2 regions of the Leisingera sp. G5_S3_59_S7 genome follow, and region 2 is predicted to be linked to the other one. Evidence: riboswitches for the same ligand, from Rfam matches in the RefSeq annotation. Region 2 holds a riboswitch; the other holds the start of a gene.
What was found. Region 2 has a riboswitch for thiamine pyrophosphate ahead of thiC (phosphomethylpyrimidine synthase ThiC). Riboswitches for the same ligand answer to the same signal wherever they lie in the genome.
Positions count from the first base shown of each region.

Region 1: another riboswitch for thiamine pyrophosphate. It lies ahead of thiB (thiamine ABC transporter substrate binding subunit); the one in region 2 lies ahead of thiC (phosphomethylpyrimidine synthase ThiC).

Region 1 is NZ_JBQKUH010000002.1:138,148-147,118, reverse strand. Features, by position in the region: gene ACTRWG_RS01995 (thiamine/thiamine pyrophosphate ABC transporter permease ThiP) at 1-1,373, opposite strand, end outside; gene thiB (thiamine ABC transporter substrate binding subunit) at 1,349-2,326, opposite strand; TPP riboswitch at 2,359-2,450, opposite strand; gene aroC (chorismate synthase) at 2,683-3,783, shown strand; gene ACTRWG_RS01980 (MerR family transcriptional regulator) at 3,862-4,278, opposite strand; gene ACTRWG_RS01975 (cation efflux transmembrane domain-containing protein) at 4,352-4,990, shown strand; gene ACTRWG_RS01970 (malonate--CoA ligase) at 5,079-6,581, opposite strand; gene ACTRWG_RS01965 (DMT family transporter) at 6,677-7,612, shown strand; gene ACTRWG_RS01960 (DUF6552 family protein) at 7,619-7,873, opposite strand; gene ACTRWG_RS01955 (SDR family oxidoreductase) at 7,863-8,567, opposite strand; gene ACTRWG_RS01950 (LysR substrate-binding domain-containing protein) at 8,493-8,971, shown strand, end outside.
Region 2 is NZ_JBQKUH010000013.1:36,428-45,398, forward strand. Features, by position in the region: gene thiD (bifunctional hydroxymethylpyrimidine kinase/phosphomethylpyrimidine kinase) at 1-441, opposite strand, end outside; gene ACTRWG_RS08435 (ThiF family adenylyltransferase) at 438-1,406, opposite strand; gene ACTRWG_RS08440 (thiamine phosphate synthase) at 1,403-2,008, opposite strand; gene ACTRWG_RS08445 (thiazole synthase) at 2,008-2,775, opposite strand; gene thiS (sulfur carrier protein ThiS) at 2,777-2,974, opposite strand; gene ACTRWG_RS08455 (FAD-dependent oxidoreductase) at 2,943-3,911, opposite strand; gene thiC (phosphomethylpyrimidine synthase ThiC) at 3,908-5,722, opposite strand; TPP riboswitch at 5,860-5,988, opposite strand; gene bioB (biotin synthase BioB) at 6,202-7,179, shown strand; gene ACTRWG_RS08470 (8-amino-7-oxononanoate synthase) at 7,179-8,318, shown strand; gene bioD (dethiobiotin synthase) at 8,315-8,941, shown strand; gene bioA (adenosylmethionine--8-amino-7-oxononanoate transaminase) at 8,938-8,971, shown strand, end outside.

The DNA of each region.
Region 1 (8,971 bases), on a different contig from region 2:
CCCATCGACAGGGCCGCCGCCAGACCGGCCGCAAACCCGGTCTGCGCCCGCATCCGCGGCAGGTAGACACGCCGGACAAAGGCCCATCCCTGCATGTCCAGCGACAGCGACAGGCGGCCGTACCGCCCCAGCACCTCCCGCGCACGGGGCACCAGGATGCGCATGGCAAAGGGCAGCGCCATCACCGCATTGACGAGCGCCGTCACCGGCAGCGCCAGCGCAAAAGGGTCCGCGATGGGATAGATCAGAATGAACAGCCCGGTGCCGATCACCAAGGGCGAGGCTGCAAGGCCCAAGATGCCCGACAGCTCGGTCATGCCGTTGCGGCCTGCCGCCACGGCAGCGGCCATCGGCAAGGCAAGTCCCAGCAGGATCACCGTGCTGAGAGCCGCAACCAGTATGGAGGTTCCGGCAGCCTGCCAGACACTGCTTTTCAGATCTGCCATCCCCGGCAGACCTGCCAGCGTAATTGCCGCCAGCGGCAGCAGCAGGAACGCCGCGGACAGGACAATCCAGAAAGCATCAGCGCTGCGCGCCAGCGCCCCTTGCCCGTCCCAGCGCCGCACCGCGCGGTCGAGACCGGAGCCAAAGCCCTCGCCCGCCGACACGCGCAACGCCACCAAAGCGGCGGCGGCGGTCAGCAGCAGTTGCAGGCCCGACAAAAGCGCCGCGCGGCCCAAGTCGAAATCGAATCGGAATGCCTGATAAATAGCGAGTTCAATGGTGGTGGCCCTTGGCCCACCGCCCAAGGTCAGCGCCACCGCAAAGCTGGACAGGCAGATGGCAAACACTACCGCCAGCGCGCCCGGCACCACCCGCCGCAGCATTGGGCCTTCCAGCAGCCGCCACATCGCCAGCGGCCCGGCATCCAGCTGCGCCGTCAGACGGAAGCGTTCGGCGGGGATCTCCTGCCAGCCCTGCAGGATCAGCCGGGTCGCCAGCGGCAGGTTGAAGAACACATGCGCCAGCACCACCCCGTGCAGCCCGTAGATCTGCACCGGCTCCAGCCCGAACAGACCCAGCAGGCTGCTCAGCCAGCCAGCCCGCCCAAAGACCGAAAGCAGGCCAAGAATCGCGACAATGACCGGAAGAATGAAGGGCGCCCCTAACAGCGCAATCAGCAGGCTCCGCCCCGGAAACCGCCGCCGCGCCAGCGCGCGGGCGACCGGGGCGGCAAGACCAACACTCAGAAGGGCCGACAGGCTTGCCTGGGTCAGAGTGAACCGCAGCGCGGCCCAGTCGCTGGCGCCAAACCCGGTGCCAGCCTCAGCCCTGAGCGCAACAGCCCCAAGGGTTCCAAGGATCAGCGCTGCCACCAGCAGGGCCGCGCTGATCCCGGGAAAGGCGCTTACTGGCTGAGCGCGTCCAGCCATTCGTCCAGCGCCGCATCGCGCACTTCCGCTGCCTCAGCTTCGCTCAGCAGCAGGGATTTTCCCGGTGCGATCAGGGTCTCAAAGCCTTCCGGCAGGCCTGCTGCCGGGGTGACCGCCGGATACATCCAGTTGGTGGTCGGGATGACCGACTGGAACGCATCGGACACCATGAAGGCCAGGAACTGGTCGGCCAGCTCCGGCTGGTCGGTGTTCGCCAGTTTACCGGCAACTTCCACCTGCATGTAGTGACCCTCATCAAAGGCTGCCGCCGCCTTGGAGCCGTCTTCCTCCGCAATCAGATGGTAGGCGGGCGAGGTGGTGTAGGAGAGAACCATGTCGGCCTCGCCTTCCAGGAACATGCCGTAGGCCTCGGACCAGCCCTTGGTCACGGTCACGACATTGTCGGACAGGCCCTTCCAGATCTCCGGCGCCTCGTCGCCATAGGCGGCCTTGACCCACAAGAGCAGACCCAGCCCGGGGGTCGAGGACCGCGGGTCCTGAATAACGATCCTCTTGTCGCTGGCCGCCAGCGCCTTGAAATCCGCAGGCGCTGCGGCATCGGCGTTATGAACAAAGGCGAAGTAGCCCCAGTCATACGGCACAAATGTCGCGTCGTTCCAGTCTACCGGCATTGCATAGTCGGCGCTGACCGAATGCTCGGCAAACAGGCCGGTTTCCTTGGCCGCAGCGGTCAGGTTGGTGTCGAGACCCAGCACCACGTCGGCGTCGGAACGCGCGCCCTCCAGCTTGATCCGCGCCAGGAGCGCGGCACCGTCGCCTGCGCTTACCAGTTTCAGGTCGCAGCCGCAGACCTCTTCAAAGGCCTTCTCCACTGCCGGGCCGGGGCCCCAGTCGGAAACAAAGCTGTCATAAGTATAAACAGTGAGTTCGGGCGTTTCGGCAAAGGCTGCCGAGGCGCCAAGCAGTCCCGCTGCAAATGCAAGATGTTTCATGCCATCCTCCTTTGCGGCTTTGGGCAAGGGTGGAGGCTGTCCAGTACCTTCCCTCCGCCGGTGTGATCCGGTTCAGGTTCAACGGGTGTCATCTCAGCGCTCGCGCGCACCCCGAGGTGGCGCGGACATTAGGCCCCAGCCGCAGCAATGACAAGCCAAAGCCCCGCCAGGACCTAAGGCTTGGTGAAACTGGACCGCTGCCAGCACCGGCCCCTTGTTCATCTGGCTGAAAATATCCCGGGGGAGCCGCCCCAGGCGGCGGGGGCAGCGCCCCCTCTCGCCTTTGCCGCAGAGGAATCCGCTTGAGGCACAGCCCCCTGCCCGCTAAGCACGTCCCGCAAAGGAGACCGCGCCTCATGTCGATGAACAGCTTTGGACACCTCTTCCGCGTCACCACCTGGGGCGAGAGCCACGGGCCCGCGCTTGGCGCCACCGTCGACGGCTGCCCGCCGAATGTGCCGCTGGAGCCGGAAATGCTGCAGCAGTGGCTCGACAAGCGCCGCCCAGGCCAGAACAAGAACACCACCCAGCGCAATGAGCCGGACGCGGTGAAGATCCTGTCCGGCGTGTTCGACGGCATGTCCACCGGCACGCCGATCCAGCTGATGATCGAAAACACCGATCAGCGCTCCAAGGATTACGGAGAGATTTCCCAGACCTTCCGTCCGGGCCATGCCGACATCACCTATTTCCAGAAATACGGCAACCGCGACTACCGCGGCGGCGGCCGCTCCTCTGCCCGCGAAACGGCAGCGCGGGTGGCAGCCGGCGGTGTTGCACGTGAAGCAATCAAGGCGCTGGTGCCGGGGCTGGAGATCAAGGGCTACATGACCCGAATGGGCGAGCTGGAGATCGACCGCAGCCGCTTTGACTGGGGCGCGATTGACCAGAACGATTTCTGGATCCCCGACGCAGGCGCGGTGCAGGAGTGGGAAGACTACCTGCAGCGCCTGCGTAAAGACCACGACTCGGTGGGCGCCGTAGTTGAGGTCGTCGCCCGCGGCGTTCCCGCCGGCATCGGCGCGCCGGTTTATGGCAAGCTGGACACCGATCTGGCCGCCGCGATGATGTCGATCAACGCCGTGAAGGGCGTGGAAATCGGCGAGGGCATGAATGCCGCACGCCTCAAAGGTTCGGAAAACGCTGATGAGATCTTCATGGGTGAAAACGGCCCCGAGTACTCTTCCAACCACGCCGGCGGCATCCTGGGCGGGATCTCCACCGGGCAGGACGTGGTGGTGCGCTTTGCGGTGAAGCCGACCTCCTCGATTCTTACCCCGCGCAAGTCGATCCGCAAGGACGGCTCCGCCACCGAGGTGATCACCAAGGGCCGCCACGACCCCTGCGTCGGCATCCGCGCGGTGCCGGTAGCCGAGGCGATGATGGCCTGCGTGGTTTTGGACCATCTGTTGCTGCACCGCGGCCAGATCGGTGAAAACCAGGGCCGGATTGGCTAGATTTTAGGCTCTAAAAGGGACGATTTTGCGTTTTCCAAGGGCGAAGTTTGCAGCTGCATGCTTCGCCTTTTTTGCCGCTCAACCGTGCTCGCCCGCGCATTGGCTGTGGTCGCCGAGCGCGGTCAGCACCTTGCAGCAGCCGCCGTTGCCGCCATCGCACAGGTGGCTGATCCGTTCCAGCTCGGTCGCCAGTTGCTCCAGCTTGCGGATCCGGTCGCGGACATTGGCCAGCTGGCTGCGGGCAATCCGGTCGGCTTCGGCGCAGTCATCGCCCAGATGCCCGTCCAGGCCCATCAACGCCTTGATGTCCTCCAGCGAAAAGCCGAGGTCGCGAGCGTGCTTGATAAAGCCCAGCGCGTCCATGCCATCCTGCCCGTAGCGGCGCTGGTTGCCGGCATTGCGGCCCGGCTGCGGCAGCAGGCCGACCTCCTCGTAATAGCGGATCGTGGGCACCTTCACCCCAGTGGCCTTGGACAGCTGACCGATGGAAAACATGGCAGAAACCTCTTGAAGCTCTAGTGACTAGAGGCCCTACATTGATCCCGAATCAGGAATGAGGACAAGAGCAATGGCAGGCTGCTGCAATCATGAGGCCCGGTTTGACGGGGTATCGGCGGACTATAAACGCAGGCTTTGGCTGGTGATCGCCATCAATGCCGGCATGTTCGCGGTGGAAATGGGGGCGGGCCAGCTGTCCGGCAGCCAGGCCTTGAAGGCGGACGCGTTGGACTTTCTGGGCGATGCGCTGACCTATGGCATTTCGCTGGCGGTGATCGGCGCCACCCTGCGCACCCGGGCACTGGCGGCCCTGGGCAAGGGCATCAGCCTGCTGCTGATGGGCGCATGGGTGTTTGGCTCCACGGTCTATCAGGTGTTCTATGTGGGCGTGCCGCAGGCGCAGATCATGGGGGTTATCGGCTTTATGGCGCTGGCGGCCAACCTGATTTCGGTCATGCTGCTGGCCCGCTACAAGGACGGCGACGCCAATGTGCGCTCTGTCTGGTTGTGCTCGCGCAATGACGCCATCGGCAATGTGGCGGTGATGATCGCGGCGCTTGGCGTCTGGGGCACCGCAACCGGCTGGCCGGACCTCATTGTGGCCGGCATCATGGGCGGTCTGTTCCTGAACTCCGCCTTCCAGATCCTGGTGCAGGCGGTGCGGGAATGGCGCGAAGAAGAGGCGCACGCAGAAGCGCATCAGCACTAGGGCAGAGACCGTCCGCGGGCGGAAGCGAAGCGCCCGCCCGTGGGGACGGACGGTCGCTGCCCGGGCCGTCGGCCCGGGTGGGTGAAAACTAGCAGAAAAGCCCTGCGTATTCCTTGCGCAGGGCTTTCTTCTGCACCTTGCCCATGGTGTTGCGCGGCAGCGCGTCCAGCAGGATGATCTCCTTGGGCTGTTTGAACTTGGCCAGCTGGCCAGAGAGCGCGGCCGTTATCGCCTCAACGCTGGTGCCCTCGCCCTCCGGCACAACCACGGCCACCACGCCCTCGCCGAAATCGGAATGCGGCACGCCGATGACGGCGCTTTCCAGAACACCGGGCAGGTCGTCGATCAGGCTCTCGACCTCCTTGGGGTAGACATTGAAGCCGCCGGTGATGATCAGATCCTTCTCGCGCCCGACAATGGTGACATAGCCGTCGGCGTCGATCCTTGCCATGTCGCCGGTGATAAACCAGCCGTCTGGACGCAGCTCCTCCGCCGTCTTTTCCGGCATCTGCCAATAGCCCTGAAACACATTCGGCCCGCGCACCTCCAGCACGCCGATCTCCCCAGCCGCCACCTCGGCGCCGTCCCTCATGACCCGCGCCTCCACCCCCGGCAGCGGGAAGCCTACGGTGCCCGCGCGGCGCTCGCCCTCATAAGGGTTCGAGGTGCTCATGTTGGTTTCGGTCATCCCGTAGCGTTCCAGGATGCGGTGGCCGGTGCGGGCCTCCCATTGCTCATGTGTGTCCACCAGCAAGGGCGCAGAGCCGGAGATGAACAGACGCATTTTTGCAGCGCGCTCGCGCGTCAGCCGCGCATCCGTCAGCAGGCGGGTATAGAATGTTGGCACCCCCATCAGCGCCGTGGCCGAAGGCATCGCCTCAAGGATGGCATCGGCGTCAAAGCCGGGCAAGAAAACCACCTGGGCGCCTGAGAGCAGCGCCACATTGGTCGCCACAAACAGCCCGTGGGTGTGGAAGATCGGCAGCGCGTGGATCAGCACGTCGTCCTTGGTGAACCGCCAGGTGTCGCGCAGGGTCAGCGAGTTGGAGGCCAGGTTCGCATGGCTCAGCATCGCCCCCTTTGAGCGGCCGGTTGTGCCGGAGGTATAAAGGATCGCCGCAAGATCATCCGCCTGCCGGGCCACCGGATCAAAGCCGCCCTGCCCGTCCGCCAGATCACGCAAGGTGCCCTGCCCGGCCGCATCCAGTGTCAGAACCTCCGCCGCGCCCGAGATTGCGCTGATCTCCTCCAGCCGCGCAGGATCGCAGACCACGACCCGGGGCGTCGCGTCGCCAACGAAATAAACGACCTCAGGCCCGGTGTAGGCGGTGTTCAAGGGCAGGAAAATGCCGCCGGCCATAACTGTGCCGAGGTAAAGCTCAATCGCCCGAATGGTTTTCTGGACCTGCACTGCCACCCGGTCGCCCGGCTGAACCCCCTGGGCCGCCAGCGCCGCCGCCATCCGTTCCGCGCCAGCAAACAGCGCGCCAAAGGTCACCGTGCTCCCGTCCGGCAGGCGGGCAAAAACATCGTATTCACGCCCCAGAGAGGACTCGCGCAGCTGGCGGATCAGGTGATTGGCGTCATACATAAGCGGGCTCCTGTCTAAACCGGCGCCATTTGCGCCCGGCGTTGGAGCGAAATCAAGCCATTGATCTTTGCGGCGCTTGAGCGCAGGGTCGCGGCATGGCGAAATCGTTAACATCGCATCGGCCTGTGCTGGCGGTCCTGCTGAAAGTCACCGCGATTGCGCTGTTCACTGCGCTGTCCGGGATCATCAAGGCCACCTCGGAGACCGTTCCGGCGGGCGAGGCCGTCTTCTTCCGCTCCTTCTTTGCAATTCCGGTCATCGTTGCCTGGCTCATCGCGCGCGGAGAGCTGCGGCACGGTTTGATCACCAAAAAACCGATGTTTCACGTGTGGCGCGGGCTGGTCGGCACCTCGGCGATGGGGATGACCTTCATGGGGCTGGCGCTGCTGCCGCTGCCGGAGGTCACCGCCATCGGCTATGCCACCCCGATCTTCACGCTGATCCTGGCAGCGCTGTTCCTGGGCGAGACCATCCGCATGGTCCGGATCTCCGCCGTGGCCATCGGTCTGTTGGGCGTGCTGATCATGATCTGGCCGCGGCTTGGCGGCGATCTGGAGGATGGCGCCATGCTGGGGGTGCTGCTGGTGGTCGGCGCCACCGTCGCCCGCGGCTTTGTGCAGATCCACATCCGCCGCATGGTGCAGTCGGAGCATACCGCGGCCATCGTATTCTACTTCTCGCTGACCGCTTCGGGCCTGGCACTGCTGACCGCCCCCTTCGGCTGGGTGATGCCGGATGCGCAAACCACTGCGCTGCTGGTCAGCGCCGGGCTGGTCGGCGGGGTGGCGCAGATCCTGGTCACCTCCTCTTACCGCTTTGCCCCGGCCTCTATGCTGGCGCCCTATGACTACGCGTCGATGATCTTTGCCATCATCATCGGATATATCTGGTTCGACGAATGGCCGACGCTGGTAATGCTGGCCGGTGCTGCGCTGGTGATCGCCGGCAATGTGCTGGTGATCTGGCGCGAGCACCGGCTCGGTCTGCGGCGCGGCACGGCCAAGCCGCTGATCGATCCAAAGGGCGGCTAAAAGGCTCTAACTTGACCAAAAGCCCGCAATCATCGCGCCCAGCGCCACGATGTGGATCAGCATGACCGCCCGGTCATTCCACAGCACGCCGACCAGGAACCAGCCTGTGAGACCGGCAAGGAACAAGTAGATGTTCCACGGGTGCAGACCCCAGGCGGTGGCAGAATAGCCAAGAATCTGCACGATGGACGCGACCCATTTCAACACAAAGGCCGGGTTCAATGCGCTTGTTCTTGGCAGAGCTTGAATGTCAGACGGCACGGGTCAGCCCCCCATCCACGCGGATGTTCTGCCCGGTGGTGTAGGCGGCATCGTCCGAGGCCAGATAGGCGATCAGCGCTGACACCTCGCGCGCAGCGCCATAGCGGCCCATCGGAATCCGGGCCTTGCGGTCTTCGGTCTCCGGCAGACTGTCGATGAAGCCCGGCAGCACGTTGTTCATCCGCACGCCCTGGCTTGCGAACTTGTCGGCAAACAGCTTGGTAAAGCTCGCAAGCCCTGCCCGGAACACGCCTGAGGTCGGGAACAGCGGATCCGGTTCGAACACCGCGAAGGTGGAGATGTTGATGATTGACCCCTTGCCCTGGGCCGCCATGATGGGTGCCACCAGGCGCGAAGGGCGGATCACGTTCATCAGGTAGTATTCCATTCCCAGATGCCAGTCGGCGTCGCTGATCTCCATGATATCGCCCTTGGGCCCGTGGCCCGCCGAGTTGACCAGCACGTCGATCCGGCCCCAGCGCTCCATCGCCTTGTCCACCAGCGCCTGCAGGTCGGATTGCTCCAGGTTGGAACCAGTGTGGCCCACCCCGCCCAGCTCCTGCGCCAGCATCTCGCCCTTGCCGGAGGAGGAGAGGATGGCAACCTCATACCCCTGCTCATGAAGGTGGCGGGCGGCATCCGCGCCCATGCCGCTGCCCGCGGCGGTGAAAAGTGCAACCTTGGTCATGTCCATACTCCTTTGCTTGCCCCCAGGATGGCGGTTAAAGGCACGCTTGACCAATCATGTCTCATCGCGCCAGACTGTAGCAGAACTACTGGCTGGAAACTGATGCGCCTGCCCAACCTAAATGCCCTGCGAATGTTCGATGCCGCCGCCCGCCACCTGAACTTCGGCCGCGCGGCAGAGGAACTGCACCTGACCCAAGGCGCAGTTGCGCAACAGGTGCGGCGGCTGGAGGCGGATCTGGGGCACAAGCTGTTCTACCGCCATGCCCGCGGGCTGACACTGACAGACACCGGGCGCAGCTTCCACGCGCCGGTGCAACAGGCGTTGTCGCTGATCCGCGACGCGACAGACAAGCTGGCTCCGGCGGTGCAGCGGGTGACGCTGTCGGTCCCGCCTTCCTTTGCCGCCAA
Region 2 (8,971 bases):
CTCAGGGCTGCCCAAAACGCCGGACAGCACCTCCAGCTCCGCCAGGTTCGGCGTGACCAGCGCCGCCCGCCGCAGCAGCGCGCCAAAACCGTCCGCCTCCATCAAAGTGCCTCCGGAACTTGCCTTCAGCACCGGGTCCAGCACGATGGGCAATCCCGCGGGCAGGGCCGCGTCCACCGCCTCTGCCACCGCAGCGGAGCCCAGCATCCCGATCTTCACCGCCCCCGGCAGAGCAGGCGTTGCCAAGGCGGCGCGCGCCTGATCCGCAACACGTGGGGGCGGGCAGGGGTGGACGTCCAGTACAGTCTCATTGGTTTGCACGGTCACGGCTGTCACCACCGGCCGGACTGCGGTCCCCAGCTCCGCCGCCATGGCGGTATCGCGGGTAAGGCCCGCGCCGCCGCTGCTGTCGGTGCCGCCAATGGCCAGGATCACTGTCACGCACTGTCTCCCGCTGCCAGCAGCGCCAGATCGATATACCCGGCCTGCCGCAAGTCCTGTGCCGCCCCCCAGGCCCGCAAACCTGTGCGGCAGCACAGCACGATACGCGCCTTGCGGGGCAGGCCCGCCGCCAGCAGATCCGCACGGGAAATCCGCCGGGCCTGCGGCGCTGGCAGGCGCGGGGCTTCGGCGGCATCGCGCAGCTCGATCACCGTATCCTCAGGGCCGATATGAGACGCTGCGATAAAGGGCAGGGCTTCCTCCGGCTCTTCCGCCCCATCAAAGCGGAAAGAGCTGACCTGCAGGTCCTGCAGGCGGAAGATAAACAGCTGTCCCCGCGGGGAGGGCTGGTGATTGAGCAGCGCCTTCAGGGCAAGCTGCGCCTGCAGCGCGCCGATCATGCCCACGGCAGGCCCCATCACGCCCGCGGTTGCGCAGGTCGCAGCCTGTGCGGGTAAGTCCGGGAACACCGCGCGCAGGGACGGCCCGCCGCCGCAGAAGCCGCCGGCATACCCGGATTGCCCCAGCGCCGAAGCGGAAATCAGCGTCTTGCCCTGCCGCAGGCATTCATCCGAGAGGATGTAAGACACCGCAAAAATGTCTGCCGCATCCACCACCAGATCGGCCCCGGCCACCATTGCGGGGGCGTTGGCGGCGTCCAGCGCTTGAACAAATGCGCTGACGTGCAACGCCGGATTTGCGGCCAGCAGGTGCTGACGTGCAGCCTCCGCCTTGGGCCGGCCGAGGTCCGCCATGGAATAGAGCACCTGCCGGTGCAGGTTGCTCTCCTCCACTAGGTCGCCGTCCATCACCGTGATCCGGCCCACTCCGGCCCCGCCCAGATATTGCAGCACCGGGCAGCCCAGCCCGCCTGCGCCCACCACCAGCACATGGGCGCTTGCCAGCCGCTCCTGACCCTCCGCACCGACCTCCGGCAGGATCATCTGGCGCGCGTAGCGGCTCATGCGGGCTCCTTTGCGCGGCAGGCCTCCACCCATTCGCGGGTGCGCGCCTCGGGGTCGTCCGCCAGCTGGATATCAGTCACCACCGCGGCGCTGTCGGCCCCTGCGGCAAAGACCCCCGGCAGCCGCTCTGGCGTCAGCCCGCCAATCGCGACCAAAGGGGTCTTTCCCGCCATTTGCTTCCAGCGCGCGACCCGCTCCAGACCCTGCGGTCCCCATTTCATCTTCTTCAGCAATGTCGGATAGACCGGCCCCAGTGCCACATATGCCGGGTTGAGTGATAGGGCGCGGTCCAGCTCCCCCTCGTCATGTGTCGACAGCCCGAACCGAACCCCCTTGCGGCGCAGCGCGGCGAAATCGGCGGTGTCCATGTCCTCCTGCCCCAGGTGGACGAAGTTGCAATTCAGGTCCAAGGCCGCCTGCCAATAGTCATTCACCACCAGCTGCGCGCCATGCACCGCGCAAAAGTCGCGGGCGCGGGCGATCTGGCGGCGCACCTCGGCCTCCGGCTCATCCTTGATGCGCAGCTGCACCAGTTTCGCCCCTTGGGGGACAAGCAGCTCCAGCCGGCCGACATGGCCCACGATCAGATAGAAACGCTCCATCATGCAAACTCCGCCAGGCCCAGCACCGGGGTGGAGGGCACCGCCATGTCGCGCGGCTCCATCGGATCGGCCTCATATCCCAAACGCCCGGCCTCAATAGCCAGCGCCATCGCGCGGGCCATCCCGGCGGGGTCGCCGGCCTTGGCCACGGCGGTGTTCAACAGGACCGCATCCATACCCAACTCCATTGCCTGGGCAGCGTCCGACGGCCGCCCGATGCCGGCATCGACAATCAGCGGCACACCGGTGAAATGCGCGCGCATCGTGCGCAGGGCGTCCGGGTTGCGCAGCCCCTGGCCGGAACCGATAGGCGCTCCCCAGGGCATCAGCACTTCACAGCCGGCGTCCAGCAGCTTTTCCCCCACCACCAGATCGTCCGTGGTATAGGGAAAAACTTGGAAACCCTCTCTGCTCAGCACCCGCGCCGCCTCCACCAGCCCAAAAACATCCGGCTGCAGAGTGTCGGAATGGCCGATCACCTCCAGTTTGATCCAAGGGGTATCAAACAGCTCCCGTGCCATACGGGCGGTGGTCACCGCCTCCTGCACTGAATGGCAGCCGGCGGTATTAGGCAGGATGCGGCAGCCGGTTTTCCGCAGGCTCTCCCAGAACCCGGCGCCGGAGCCATCGGCGGTCTCGCGGCGCAGGGACACGGTGATGACCTCCGTGCCGCTGGACTGTATCGCCCCGGCCAGCACTGCGGGTGAAGGATATTGCGCGGTGCCCAGGAAAAGGCGCGAGGTGATCTCTGTTCCGTAAACTTTCATCTCATCCTCCCTGCATCGGGGCCAGCACTTCCAGCCGGTCGCCCTCGGACAGCTGCACCTCTTCCCGCTTGCCGCGGGCCACAAAGGTGCCGTTCAACGCGGTGGCCACGACCGAGGAGGCAAAGCCCAGCTCGTGCAGAGCCGTCTTCAGATCGGTTGCGGATACGTCACGCGGTTCGGCGTTCACGATGATCTTCATCTGATGTCTCCTGTAACAGGCGGCGTGCCGCGGCTTGCGCCATCGCGGGGGCAAGCAGAAAGCCGTGCCGGTAAAGGCCATTGAGGCAGAGCGTGCCGTCCTGTTCGGTCAGCCGCGGCAGGTTGTCCGGAAAGGCCGGACGCAGGCCCGCGCCGGTCTCCGCCACGCTGGCCTCGGCAAAGGCGGGGTGCAGGGCAAAGGCCGCGCTCAGCAGTTCGTTGAGCGAGCGCAGGGAGATGGGCCGGTCAGAGCTGCTCTCGATCATGGTGCCGCCGATCATGAAATACCCGTCCCCGCGCGGAACGAGGTAGAGCGGCATCCGCGGGTGCAGCAGCCGCAGGGTGCGGCTGATCTCCACCTCCGGGCAATACAGGATGGCCATCTCGCCGCGCACCGGGCGCAAGCCGGGCAGCGGTGCCGCCATCCCGGTGCAATCCAGCGTGACGCGGGCCGGGGCAGGGGTGCCATAGCGGATCTCCACCCCCATCGCCTGCACCTTGGCGCTCAGATCGCGCAGCGCGCGCCGCGGGTCCAGATGCGCCTCCTGCTCAAAGAACAGCCCTTGCGCAAACCGCCCCGTCAACGCCGGTTCCAGCTTGGCAATCTCCGCCCCGTCCACACCCCGGTGGCCTGACGTGCGGCGGGCGAAACGGGTCAGCTCCGCCCGGTCGCGGGCAGGCGCCACCACCAGCGTGCCGCGCCTGTGGACCGTTGTGACCTTGGCCCACCAATCGAAGGCGCGGCTGCCGAGGGTGATCACCTCCTCCTCGGCGCTTTCGCGTTCGCACCAGGGCGCCAGCATGCCGCCTGCAAAGCGCGCGACGCTGCCGGCCCCGGGCGCCTCGCCCCGCTCATAAACGGTGACCGCCGCCCCGCGCTGCGCCAGTTCATAGGCGCAGGCGAGACCGGCGAGGCCCGCGCCTGCGATGGTGATCATTCCGCCGGTTCCACAGCTTCGGCAGCAGGGACATAGAGCTCACCGCCCTCGCGGAACTTGGCGGCCATCGCCTCCATGCCCTCTTTCTGCGCCTCGGCGCGGATGTCGTGGCTGATCCGCATGGAGCAGAACTTCGGCCCGCACATGGAGCAGAAATGCGCGACCTTATGGGCCTGTTTCGGCAGGGTCTGGTCGTGGAACTCGCGCGCGGTGTCCGGGTCCAGCGACAGGTTGAACTGATCCTCCCAGCGGAACTCGAACCGCGCGCGGCTCAGCGCATCGTCGCGGCGCTGGGCGCCCGGCAGCCCCTTGGCGAGGTCGGCAGCATGGGCAGCGATCTTGTAGGTGATCACCCCCGTCTTCACATCGTCGCGGTCGGGCAGGCCAAGATGCTCCTTCGGTGTCACGTAGCACAGCATTGCACAGCCGAACCAGCCGATCATCGCCGCCCCGATGCCGGAGGTGATATGGTCATAACCCGGCGCGATATCAGTGGTCAGCGGCCCCAGCGTGTAGAACGGCGCCTCGTGGCAGCACTCCAGCTGCTTGTCCATGTTCTCCTTGATCTTGTGCATGGCGACATGGCCCGGACCCTCGATCATCACCTGGCAATCCTTGGCCCAGGCGATCTTGGTCAACTCGCCCAGGGTTTCGAGCTCGGCAAATTGCGCCTCGTCATTGGCGTCTGCGATGGAGCCGGGGCGCAAGCCATCGCCCAGCGAGAAGGAGACGTCATACTGGCGGCAGATGTCGCAGATGTCCTCGAAATGCTCATAGAGGAAGCTCTCCTTGTGGTGATGCAGGCACCACTTCGCCATGATCGAGCCGCCGCGCGAGACGATCCCCGTCACCCGGTTCACCGTCATCGGCACCATGTGCAGCCGCACACCGGCATGGATGGTAAAATAGTCGACGCCCTGTTCCGCCTGCTCGATCAGCGTGTCGCGGAACACCTCCCACGTCAGGTCCTCGGCGATGCCGTTCACCTTTTCCAGCGCCTGGTAGATCGGCACGGTGCCGATCGGAACCGGAGAGTTGCGCACGATCCATTCGCGGGTGTTGTGGATGTTGCGGCCTGTCGACAGGTCCATCACCGTATCAGCCCCCCAGCGGATCGCCCAGACCAGCTTGTCGACCTCTTCCTCCATCGAGGAGGTGACGGCAGAGGTGCCCATGTTGGCGTTGATCTTCACCTTAAAATTGCGGCCGATGATCATCGGCTCGATTTCCGGGTGGTTGATGTTGGCCGGGATGATGGCGCGGCCCGCGGCGATTTCCTGGCGCACGAATTCCGGCGTCACGTAGTCGGGGATGTTGGCGCCGAAGTCATTGCCGTCACGGTTCGCGTAGCACGGCGACAGCTCGCGCAGCTGGTTTTCGCGGATCGCCACAAATTCCATCTCCGGTGTGATGATGCCCGCACGGGCATAGGCCAGCTGGGTCGGCGCCTTGCCGTCCTTGCCGCGCAGGGGGGCGGGTCTCACCGGGAACTCAGGCGTCAGCCGGTCGCCCTCGACAAATCCATTGTCCTCCGGCTTCACATCGCGGCCCTGGTAGCTCTCGACGTCGCCGCGCGCCTCAATCCACTGGCGGCGCAGCTGCGGCAGGCCCTGGCGGATGTCGGTCAGCACGTCCGGGTCGGTGTAGGGGCCGGAGCTGTCATAGACCGGCAACGGCGCCTCGCCCGCGGTAGGGTGGGTGGAGATCTCACGCATTGGCACGCGGATGTCCTGGTGGACCTCGCCGCTGACATAGATCTTGCGCGATGCGGGCAGGGCGCCCGTGGTGATCTTGGGATTGGGGACGTTCATCTGGTGTTCCTCCGGGGCTTCGGTTCAAAAACACCAATTGAGCCGGGACGGAGGAAAACGGGCAGGGGGGTGTACAGCCGGTGTACGGCCGGTGCACGCATGCTGCCTGTCCGAAACAGCGCTTGCCGCCGGGGCGCCGTGCGATGCTTCTTGCTTCCTACGCCAGTATCAACTGGGTCAGGTTCAAAGGGTCGCGCCGCCGGTCCGGGATACCCCGCACCATGACGCCTCTCAGTCCCTTGGGCGGGACTCCCCTGCGTGCCTATAGGGCTAGGGGAGGGGCGGGGTTCGCGTCAACCGGAATCTTTGTAGATTATTTTTTGGTATTAGTATCAGCGTGATACTGGACTTATGGGCGGGTTTTTGAGGCAAATCGCTGCAGCGCAGCTTTGATGCTTGATCGGCGGCTGCAAAATTATCTATAAAAACCAGCAACGCCATCCGCGCATGGCCAACAGGTATAGAGAACAGGAGACAGCATGCTGGACGCTGCACCCATCCGCACCGACTGGACCCGCGAGGAAGCGGAAGCGATTTACAATAAGCCATTCATGGACTTGCTGTTTCAGGCGCACACCGTGCACCGGCAGTATTTCGACCCCAATCAGGTGCAGAAATCCAAGCTGCTCAGCATCAAGACCGGCGGCTGCGCCGAGGATTGCGCCTATTGCTCGCAGTCGGCGCGCAACGGCGCGCAGCTCTCGGCCTCCAAGCTGATCGAGGTTCAGCGTGTGATCGCCGAGGCCAAGAAAGCTAAGGAAGGCGGCGCCACCCGTTACTGCATGGGCGCCGCCTGGCGCTCTCCCAAGGACCGCGACATGGCGGCTCTGGAGGCGATGGTGCAGGGCGTCAAGGACCTGGGTATGGAAACCTGCATGACCCTGGGCATGCTGGACGAGGAACAGGTGTTCCGCCTGCGCGACGCCGGTCTCGATTATTACAACCACAACATCGACACCTCGGAGCGCTACTACTCCGAGATCATCACCACCCGCACCTTCGCCGACCGGATCGACACCCTGAACCGAGTGCGCGAGGCGGGCATCAAGGTGTGCTCCGGCGGCATCGTCGGCATGGGCGAGCAGCAGCTGGACCGTATCGATATGATGCTGGCGCTGGCGACGCTGGAGGTGCACCCGGATTCGGTGCCGGTCAACATGCTGATCCCGATCGCCGATACGCCGCTGGCCAATGTCGAGAAGCTGGACCCGATCGAATTCGTCCGCTCGGTTGCTCTGGCCCGCATTCTGATGCCGAAATCGCACGTGCGCCTGTCCGCAGGCCGCACCGATATGTCGGACGAGATGCAGGCGATGTGCTTCTTTGCCGGGGCCAACTCGATCTTTGTCGGCGACACGCTGCTGACTGCCGACAACCCCGAAGAGGACAAGGACCAGCAGCTGTTCGACCGTCTGGGCATCACCGCCATGGCCGCGGGCTGCGACGGCAGCCGCTGATGGCGGGCGCCTTCCCCAGGCATGAGAAATCGCTGGAAGCGCTGCGCACGCGCGGACGCTACCGGCAGCTGATGCCGCGGGAAGGGCATGACTTCGCCTCCAATGACTACCTTGGGCTGGCGTGCAGCGATGTGATGCGCGCCGCCGCAGCCGATGCGCTGGCGCGCGGTGTGCCGGTGGGGGCAGGCGGCGCGCGCCTGCTGCGCGGCAATGACGCGGAACACCAGCTTCTGGAGGCTGAGGCAGCGGAGTTCTTCGGCACCGAGGCCGCGCTGTTCATGGGCGGCGGCTTTAATGCCAATCAGGCGATCTTCTCTACCCTGCCGCAACTGGGCGATCTGGTGCTCTATGACGCGCTGATCCATGCGAGCACTCACGACGGAATGCGGCTGGGCCGGGCGGAGACCCGCAGCTTTGCGCATGGCGATGTGGAAGACGCGGCGCGGGTGCTGAAAGAGTGGCGCGCGGCGGGCGGCACCGGTCAGGTCTGGATCGCGGTTGAGGCGGTTTATTCCATGGACGGCGACCTCGCGCCGCTGGACGCGCTGATGGCACTGGCCGATGCGGACGGCGCAGTGCTGGTGGTGGATGAGGCGCATTCAACGGGCGTGTTCGGCGATTTGGGCCGCGGGCTGGCGTATGAGATCGCGCACCGGCCAAACGTCCTGAGCCTGCACACCTGCGGCAAGGCGCTGGGGGCCTCCGGCGCTTTGATCTGCGGTCAGCGGGTGCTGATTGAGACGCTGATCAACAAGGCGCGCGGGTTTATCTTTGCCACCGCCCCGTCACCCTTGAACGCGGCACTGGTGCGGGCGGCCTTGCAGGAGCTGCAGCAGAACCCAAGCCGCCGCGAGCAAGCGTGGCAGGGGATCACCCATGCCCAAGGTGAAGCCAAACGCCTGTGCGGGCTGGAGGGTTTCCAAAGCCAGATCCTGCCGGTGGTGATCGGTGACGACAAGCGCTCCATGGCGCTGGCCTCCGCTATGCAGGCCCGCGGCTATGACATTCGCGGCATCCGCCCGCCGACCGTGCCACGCGGCACCTCGCGGCTGCGGCTGTCGATCACGCTGAACACGGGGGCAGGGGTCATCACCGCGATGTTCGAAGACCTCGCCCGGGAAATGGAGAATGGGGCATGAGCGCGCTGATCGTCACCGGGACCGATACAGGCATTGGCAAGACCGTCTTCTCGGCCGGCCTGGTGCAGGCCCTGGGCGCAACCTACTGGAAGCCGGTGCAATCCGGACTGGAAGAGGAGACCGACAGCCAGATCGTCTCCCGCCTGTCGGGCCGCCCGGCGCTGCCTGAAGGGTATCTTCTGCAACTGCCAGCCTCGCCGCATCTGTCGGCAGAGGCCGAGGGCGTGGAGATCGACCCGGATTCGCTGTCTTTGCCTGAGGCCGATGGCGTGCTGGTGGCCGAAGGCGCAGGCGGGCTGATGGTGCCGCTGAACCGCAAGGTGCTGTATCTCGATCTGTTCGCCCGCTGGGGCGCGCCGGTGATCCTCTGCGCGCGGACCCAGCTGGGCACGATCAACCACACGCTGCTGTCGCTGAAAGCCCTGCGCGATGCGGGCTGCCCGGTTGCGGGCGTGGCCTTCATCGGCGACGCGGAGCCGGCGGTGGAGGAAACCATCTGCCAATTCGGCCAAGTGGCGCACCTGGGGCGGCTGCCGGTGCTTGGCGAGCTGACCTCTGACGCGCTGGCCGTGGCCTTTCAGGCCAGCATCCGGGTGGACCTGATCAAGGAGGTGCTGTCATGAGTGCCGCAGACCTCACCCAGCTGGAGTTTG